2 linked regions of the Haloferula helveola genome follow. Each later gene encodes a partner of the first gene's protein in a complex. Links are inferred from orthologs where the notes say so. Each region holds a gene or a part of one and is shown in the gene's direction. Other genes may lie near its edges.

Region 1 (4,305 bases):
CTGGCGGCGGATCGAGTCGTCGTCGAGATGCTGCATCACCGGGAACATCGACGGAAACTGCAGCGTGAAACGCCACGCCGGCTTGTCGTCGGTCGCCACGCCCTTGGCCTTGGCATTCGCCAGCGCCCCCGCCTTGGCCGACTCCGGCAGGCCGGCGAGACGCGACTCGTCCTCGATCACCAGATCCCACGCGTTGGTCGAATCGAGCACGTTCTCGGAGTAGCGCTTGGTCAGCTTCGATAGGTCCGCCTGCAGACCGGCCAGCTCGTCCTTCTCCGACGGCGGCAGGTTGGCGCCGCTCTGGATGAAATCGAGCATCGTCTCCTCGACGAAACGCTTGCGGATGTCGTCGAGCTCGTCGGTCGCGGCCGAGTCACCAAAGGCATGGAGGATCGACCACAGCTCGGCATTGAGCGGGATCGAGGAATGGAAATCCGACACCGCCGGGAGCATCTTGTTCAGCGCCTCACGCTGCTCCGGGTAGTCGCAGACCGAGTCGAGGTGCTGCAGCCGGCCCCAGCCGCGGTCGAGCAGTTCGGTCGCTTCTTCCAGCGCCCCGAAGGTCGATTCGTAGGTCGCCTGAGCCGGCTCCTGCTCGCAAATCTTGCGGATCCCTTCCTTGGCGACGTCGAGCGCGTGCTGGATGTCCGCCTCGATCGTCTCGGCCGTCAATGTCGACCACTTAACCTCAAAATCTTCCGCGAGAAATGGATGCATGAGCCTTTACCTAGGGCATCCCGACGGAATTGGAACCGGAAATTCCCGCGCTTTCCCCGGTCCACTTGCGGGGCCACAGTCGCCGCATGGAAAGCGCGCCAACCGACCTGCTCGCCCTCAGCCGGGAGATCAAGGGGATCGCCGAAACCGGGCTCCGCTACGGCGACAACGACTTCGATCGCGAGCGCTACAAGCGCCTCCACCAGATCGCCAGCGAGTTGATGGTCAGTCACTTGCCCGACTTCCGCTGGCCGGTGGAGCTCGGCTACCCGACCCCCAAGCTCGACGCCCGAGCGGCGGTGATCGACGACGGCCGCATCCTGCTCGTCCGCGAGGCGACCAACGGCCTCTGGACGCTCCCCGGCGGCTGGACCGACGCCGGCCACACCCCGGCCGAGAACGCCGTCCGCGAGGTCAAGGAGGAGAGCGGCTACGAGGTCGAGGCGACCAAGCTGATCGCCGTCTGGGACAAGACCCGCCACGACCACCCGCCCGAGCCGGAGTACGCCTACAAGATGATCTTCGCCTGCCGGCTGCTCGGCGGCGAACCGCAGACCGACCATGAGATCCTCGAGCTCGGCTGGTTCGCCCCCGACGACCTCCCCGAGATGTGCCCGCACCGTGCCTCGCCCGACTACGTCCACCTCGCCTTCCGCCACCACGCCGACCCCAGCCTGCCGACCGAGTTCGACTAGGTAGGGTCGGACGCCCCGGCCGACCGTCGAACCCGCCATACCAGTCCGCCCCACTCTTCCCACCGCGGACAAGCGAGGGCGCTTGTCCCTACCTTTTCATGCGCAAGATCCTCCACATCGACATGGACTGCTTTTACGCGGCCATCGAGGAGCGCGAGAATCCCGACCTCCGCGGCAAGCCGGTCGGGGTCGGCGGACGCTCGCGGCGCGGGGTCCTGACAACCGCCAACTACGAGGCGCGCAAGTTCGGCTGCCGCTCGGCCATGCCCGTCTTCAAGGCCCTCGAAGCCTGCCCGCACCTGGTCATCGTGCCGGTCCGCTTCGACCTCTACCGCGCCGAGTCGGCCCGCATCCGCGCGATCTTCGGCCGCTTCACGGAAATGATCGAGCCGCTCTCACTCGATGAAGCCTACCTCGACGTCTCCCACCTCCAATCCTCCGGCGCCGCGGTCGCCCGCGAGATCCGCGCCCAGATCCGGGAGGAAACCGGCCTCACCGCCTCGGCCGGAATCGCGCCGAACAAGCTGCTCGCCAAGATCGCCAGCGATTGGAACAAGCCCGACGGCCAGAAGGAGGTGCGCGAGGAGGACATCGACGACTTCCTGCGCGAGTTGCCCGTCGGCCGCCTGTGGGGGATCGGCCCGAAAATGAAGGCGCGGCTCGCCCAGCTCGGCATCCACACCTGCGGCGAGCTGCGGCAGTTCGACAAGATCCAGATGGCCAAACGCTTCGGCTCGTGGGGACTCGAACTCCACCAGCTATGTCGCGGCATCGACGACCGCCCGGTCCGCACCGAGCGCATCCGCAAGTCGCTCTCCAGCGAAAACACCTTTTCCGAGAACATCGAGACCCTCGCCGCGCTGAAGCCGGTGATGCTCGCCCAGCTCGAGGGCGTGCGCGAGGATCTCGCCCGCAAGCATTCCGACCGCGCCATCCGCTCGCTGGTCGTGAAGCTCAAGTTCGCCGACTTCACCCGCACCACCGCCGAGCGTGCCAGCCCGCACCTCGACCCCGCCATCTTCGACGAGCTCCTCACCGAAGCCTGGACCCGCGGCGCCAATAAACCGGTCCGGCTCCTCGGCGTCGGCGTCCGCTTCCGCGACCCCGAGGAAAAGCAACAGCTCGATCTTTTCTAATCCCCGCCCGACCCAAACCGCGCTTCACGGATGTTCGTAGTTCCGCCTTTAGGCGGGAGGAAGTGACTAGTGATTAGTGACTAGTAAAAAGTGCCCGAATCTCCGCAGCTCAGGCTCCGCAGCCCCCTGAAGGGGGAACTACAAACCCCAGTGGCCTGCTCCACACACTTCACTTCTCACTGGTCACTAGTAACTAGTAACTAAACAAAAAGCCCGGACCGCTCACACGGCCCGGGCTTCCCAAAATCGAATCGCGAGTTCAGACGATCAATCCTCTTCCATGAACTCGTCGTGGCCCGTCTTCTTGGCGTCGCGCAGCGGGCCGATCAGCTCCTGCACCTTGTCCATGTCCTTGGCGACGAAGGCTTCCTCGATTTCGCAAAGGGTCACGAGGAGTTGCGCCGTCTGCTTGCGGTAGGCCGCCATCGCGACCTCCTTGCCACCCGGGTGGCCACCCTTCTCGACGAACTCGGGCGTCATCGCGAAGGCCTTCACCACTGCCGCCTGCGCCTCGCGGGCCAGCTTGGCACCTTCGGCCGCGTCATCGGTCCGGCGGAACGCCTTGTACGAATCGTTGAGGATCTCCATTTGCTCGGCCAGCGGGGTGTCGTCCGCGCGGACGGGCACCAGGGCGAGCATGCCAACAGCAAGAGCGGGAATCAGAAGCTTGGTCATACGGCCCCGGATACAGCGGATCGCGTGCCGTCCTGTCAATCCCGTCAGGCATGACGGAAACGCCATTCCGTCCCGCAAGGCGGCCGCCACCCGGGAAGTCCGGCGGAGCTCGTTCCGTGCATTCTGCATACCCCGGACTCTCGGGGAGGCAGCTTGCATGGTTTCCCGAGTCGGGCCCTCTCCCGCCACCGCCGTGGCCGGCTTCACAAATGACTCACCTTCAAGGATTCGCACCGGAGGCAGATGCCGCCCGGAGCTCGGGGCACCGGTCTTGCTAATTGGAAACGTCCCGATGATCGCCCCGATCCTACCGCTATTCCTCCATCGATACTGTCTCGGACAGTCCCGAGCCCGCCGAGTCGCCGGGATCGCGTTCGCTCTCATTTCCCTGACCTTGCTGATGGCCGGCACGACCGACGCGCGGACGCTCAAGTTCCACGGCCCGGTGATCCAGTGGCATCGGGATCCGTGCACCACCGCGTCCTTCAGCTGGGTGGAGCAGATCGCCCCCGACGGCGAACCGCTGCCGGTCTGGCGGACGGGCAATGCGGGCTTCGGCTACGGCGATGACGACGATGTGACGGTGCTCGCCGAAATGGAGGACCACTCGACCCGCCTCTACCTCGCCAAGACATTCAACGTGAGCGGGATCCCGTCCGATGCGGCCCTCAAGTTGGGAATCCGCTACGACGATGCCTTCATCGCCTACATCAACGGCCGCGAAGTCGCCCGCTCGGCCAACATCCGTGGGCGACACGCAGGGGCTGACGTGACCGACGACCACGAAGGCGACACGGAAGAGGTCTTCGTCATCGCCAATCCGCGGAAGGTTCTCAGGTCCGGAAAGAACCTGATCGCCATCGAAGGACACAACGTCCGCAAGTCGAGCAGCGACCTGACTTTCCAGCCGAGGCTGCTTCTCAACGGCCGCGAGATCGTCGGACTGGGTTCCGAGTGGCACTACCTCGCGTCGGGCGACCCGCCGCTACGCTGGTACCTCTCGATGCCGAAGGAGTCCGCCCTGCCCGAACTCCCTAACGAGGACGAATCGGAATGGACGCTCTCCATCCGCCGCCGCGGCA
Region 2 (4,267 bases), 2.7 Mb from region 1 along the record:
GTCAGCAAGGATGCGTTCGAGCGTTGGTTTCGGGCGTCACGTTTGGGCAAGGTCGAGGACCGCACCGCTGAAATTCTTCTGCCGAACGAAATCCACCATGTGTGGATCGAAACGAACTACCTCAACGAGCTGACCGCGGCCGTTCGCGAACAGTTCCCCGACGTGGCCGAGGTGAAGCTGGTTGTCGCGCCGGTGAAGGAGGTTGTTGCCGAGGCGCCGCCTGAGGACGAGGCAGCCGAGCAGGACGATTGGTTCCCGGCCGTGGAGCCCTCGGCGGACGGCAAGGATCTGGATCGGAACCTCAAGCGGGCCGGTCTCAATCCCTCGTTCGCGTTCGAATCGTTCGTGGTCGGCAACAACAGCCAGTTCGCCCACGCCGCCTGTGAGGCGGTCGCGCAAGGCAGGGGCCGGGGCTATAACCCGCTCTTCATTCATGGCGGACCCGGACTCGGGAAGACCCACCTGATGCAGGCGGTCGGCCAGGAGTGGCTCCGACGCACCAAGGCGTCGAAGGTGGTCTACCTGACCTGCGAGAAGTTCACCAACGAGTTCATCGACGCGGTCCGCAAAGGGGACCTTGAGAAGTTCCGCCGCCGCTATCGCAGTGCCGAAGTGATGCTCATCGATGATGTCCAGTTCCTCGGCGGCAAGGAACGCTCGCAGGAGGAATTCTTCCACACCTTCAACACGCTTCTCGACGGTCGCTGCCAGGTGGTTCTCACCAGCGACCGGCCGGCGTCGGAGATCAAAAACCTCGAGCCGCGGCTGGTGTCGCGCTTCGAGTGCGGACTCACGGTCGAACTCCAGGCGCCTGCCTTCGAGACCCGGCTGGCGATTCTCCAGCGGAAGGTGGAGGAGTGGAAGGTACGCGTGGATGACGGCATCGTCCGCCTGCTCGCCGAGCGCATCCGGACCAACGTGCGGCGGCTCGAAGGCGGGCTCATGCGGGTCGGAACATTCGCGTCGCTCGCCGGGGAGCGGGTGACCTTGGAAAAGGTGGAGCACCTGCTGCGGGACCTCTTCCGCGAGGAGAACGGACGCCAAGTCACGATCGACTCGATCCAGCGGACCGTGGCCGAGCACTTCGACATGCGGCTGGCGGACATGACCAGCCGCCGTCGCCCGGCCAGCATCGCTGGGCCGCGCCAGATCGCGATGTATCTCAGCCGCCAGCTCACCAAATCGTCGCTGATCGAGATCGGCGAGGCCTTTGGCGGAAGGGACCACGGGACCGTGATTCACGCGGTGAAGAAGGTGAAATCGCAGATTGATGTCGATCGGGAGCTCCGGGACCGGATCCAGCAGATCGAGGCGGATCTCAGACGCTGAACAACTTGCAAAAGTTTTTGAAATTCAGGGATTGCCGTAACTTGTGAACAAGTGCCGGTAAGGCCAAACGAAGGCTTGCCAAGCCTTCGGGTCTGGGCAGAGCATTCGGCAGACGCACGATTGACCGGCGTCCGACCGAGCAATGAAGTTCACCGTTTCCAAAGAGGCTCTTCTCGACGGCTTGCAGAAGGTTCAGCATGTCGTCAGCACCCGCACCACACTTCCGATCCTGTCGAATGTTCTGCTTGTTGCCGAGAACGGCCGACTGCAGCTGACGACGACCGATCTCGATGTCGGGATCACCGGTTCGGTGGAGGCTCAGATTTCCAAGGATGGGGCGACGACCCTTCCCGCCAAGCGGCTGGTGAACATCATTCGCGAGCTGCCCGCGAGCGAGGTCGAGATCACCGTCGATGCCAAGAATGTGGCTTCGATCCAGTGCGGTCCTTCTTTCTTCAAGATCATCGGTCTGGGACAGGATGACTTTCCGCCGCTTCCGGACTTCGAGGGCGCCAAGGAATACCGGATTCCGCAGCAGCTGCTGCGTGACGGTCTGAAGAAGACGGCCTACGCGATTTCCACCGACGAGACGCGCTATGTGCTCAACGGCATCTACACCTCGTTCCGCGAGGGCAAGCTGACGCTTGTTGCGACCGACGGACGGCGTCTTGCCATGGTCGAAAACGATCTCGATTTCCCGGCCAGCCAGGAGGTCGACGTGATCGTGCCGACCAAGGCTGTGCAGGAACTCCAGCGCCTCCTCGGCAACGACGGTGAGGTGCTGGTGCGTCTCAGCGACAGCCAGATCTCTTTCGCCATCGGCGATCACCTGCTGGTGAGCAAGCTGATCGAGGGCAACTACCCGAACTACCGTCAGGTGATTCCGGGAGATTCGAGCGAGCGGGTCGAGTTGCCGCGCGAGGCGATGCTCGAGACCGTCCGCCGTGTCTCGCTGCTGTCCTCGGACAAGTCGAACTCCGTCAAGCTGGTGTTCTCGGCCAACAAGGTCGAAGTGACCGCCAACAGCCCGGATGTCGGTGAGGCCCGCGAAACCCTTGAGGTGCCGTACGACGGAAAGGACCTGCAGATTGCGTTCAACCCCGAGTTCCTGAAGGCGCCGCTGCAGAACCTCGATGAGGAGACGGTCTATCTCGATCTGATCGACGAGATGAGCCCGGGCGTGGTTCGCATCGACGGCAGCTTCCTTTATGTGATCATGCCGATGCGCGTGACGGGCTGAGGTACTCAGGAGAGCGGCTTTGTAAGCCGCAGCTTTCCACCTGCAACCCGGCAGCGGCTTCCAAAGCCGCGCTCCCTAGGCTAGGCAACCGGGGCAGTTCTGGGCGTAGTGCCCGGGCGTGATCTCGGTCAGTTCCGGCGGGTGGTCGGTGACGCAGAGCTCCGCATTGCCGATCCGGTTTCTCGGGGCGAACGCGCAGCCCGCGGGCGGATTCGACATGTTCGGCGGAAGTCCCGGAATGGTGTAGAGTTCCTCACCTTTCTGGTGGCGGGCCGGGATGCTCTGGAGCAGCGATCGGGTGTAGGCGTGGAGCGGCTTCCGGAAGAGTTCCTCGCGTGAGGCGCTTTCGACGATTCGGCCGGCATACATCACGTTGACGAAGTCGCAGACTTGCGAGACGACCTCGAGGTCGTGCGTGATGAAGATGACCGCGGTGCCCAGTTCGTTCTGACGCTCGCGGATCAGGTCGAGGACCTGCTTTTGCACTGTCACGTCGAGTGCCGTGGTCGGCTCATCACAGATGAGCAGCTCGGGTCGGGTGATGAGTGCCATCGCGATCATCACGCGCTGCCGCATGCCGCCGGAGAACTCGTGGGGGTAGGCCTCGATGCGTTTCTCGGGTTCCGGGATGCCGACCTCGGCCAGCGCGTCGATGGCGCGGCTTACGGCCGCCTTGCCGCGAAGATTCTCGTGGATCTCGAGCGGTTCGGTAAGTTGGTCGCGGATCCGCATGAACGGATTCAACGAAGTCATCGGATCCTGGAAGATCATCGAGATCCGTTTGCCGCGGATGCCACGCAGTTCGCGCTCCCTGGCCTGCAGGAGGTCGACGCCGTCAAAGATCGCCTTACCCGAGTGAATCCGGCCTGGAGGCTGTGGAATCAGGCCGAGCAACGAGTAGCAGGTCACCGATTTCCCGGATCCCGACTCCCCGACGATTCCGAGCGTTTCGCCTGCCTTGACCTTGAAGGAGACGTCTTCGACCGCATGAACGACGCCGTTGCGGGTGTGGAAGCGGGTGGTGAGGTTCTGAACGTCGAGAAGGGCCATCGTGCTGGACCTTTCAAAGCACGGATACTGCCGGGTGGGCAGGGAATTTGTTCCGAAAATGTGGGTGGGCGGAGGGTTCGGACCGCGCCAGCCCAGTCGCACGTCTTCCGTAGCCGCCCTTGCGCGAGTGGGTTCGCGCGGTCCGGAGAACTCCGTCGTGATTGCGGAGCTTCAGCGGTAGTTCCGCTCCTCGCGGCGCCGGGAGCGGACGGAGAACACGACGGGAACGCCCGGTGCCGGATTCGACTCGCGGAGCCGGTTCGACAGATACTGCTCGTAGCTGGAGCTCATCAGGGTCTTGTCGTTGACGAACAGTACGAAGGTCGGAACAGGCACGGTTCGGTAGCGCTCATTGACCGCGCTGGTGGCGTAATAGAGCTTCAGCCTGCGCGTGCCTTTGCCAACGGTGGGCGGAGGGTTGGTTTCGAAGGCCTGGTGCAGGAAGCGGTTTAGTGTACCGGTGCTCGGCACCTTCTGGGCCGAGTCGCGGATCGCGAGGATCTGCTTGAAGATCTGGGGGATCGCAGTGCCTTCCTTAGCGGACACGCAAACGAACGGCGCGTAGCTGAGGAAGAACAGTTCGCGGCGGACCTGCGACTCCGCTTCCTTCTTGCGCTCCTTGAGCGGGGCGCCCGGGTGGAAGAGATC

The links.
Region 2: the proteins of dinB (region 1) and dnaN are in contact, whole or in part, in a solved structure (PDB 1OK7), measured with the Escherichia coli proteins. The link is inferred for Haloferula helveola from one-to-one orthologs.

The regions. Positions count from the first base shown.
Region 1 is NZ_AP024702.1:2,743,700-2,748,004, reverse strand. What follows is about bases 553-3,529. They hold dinB (DNA polymerase IV), read left to right. Parts: upstream 553-1,510; coding sequence 1,511-2,548; downstream 2,549-3,529. Other genes in these bases: HAHE_RS10025 (metallophosphoesterase family protein), read left to right, coding at 3,516-3,529; HAHE_RS10030 (cytochrome b562), read right to left, coding at 2,816-3,223; HAHE_RS10040 (NUDIX hydrolase), read left to right, coding at 804-1,412; HAHE_RS10045 (M3 family metallopeptidase), read right to left, coding at 553-717. Outside these bases: more of HAHE_RS10045, read right to left, coding at 1-552; more of HAHE_RS10025, read left to right, coding at 3,530-4,305. UniProt on the Escherichia coli protein: Poorly processive, error-prone DNA polymerase involved in translesion repair and untargeted mutagenesis. Copies undamaged DNA at stalled replication forks, which arise in vivo from mismatched or misaligned primer ends.
Region 2 is NZ_AP024702.1:5,467,788-5,472,054, reverse strand. The notes cover bases 582-3,520. They hold dnaN (DNA polymerase III subunit beta), read left to right. Parts: upstream 582-1,471; coding sequence 1,472-2,569; downstream 2,570-3,520. Other genes in these bases: HAHE_RS20925 (ABC transporter ATP-binding protein), read right to left, coding at 2,645-3,520; dnaA (chromosomal replication initiator protein DnaA), read left to right, coding at 582-1,329. In the rest of the region: more of dnaA, read left to right, coding at 1-581; more of HAHE_RS20925, read right to left, coding at 3,521-3,619; ribosome biogenesis GTPase Der, read right to left, coding at 3,791-4,267. UniProt on the Escherichia coli protein: Confers DNA tethering and processivity to DNA polymerases and other proteins. Acts as a clamp, forming a ring around DNA (a reaction catalyzed by the clamp-loading complex) which diffuses in an ATP-independent manner freely and bidirectionally along dsDNA.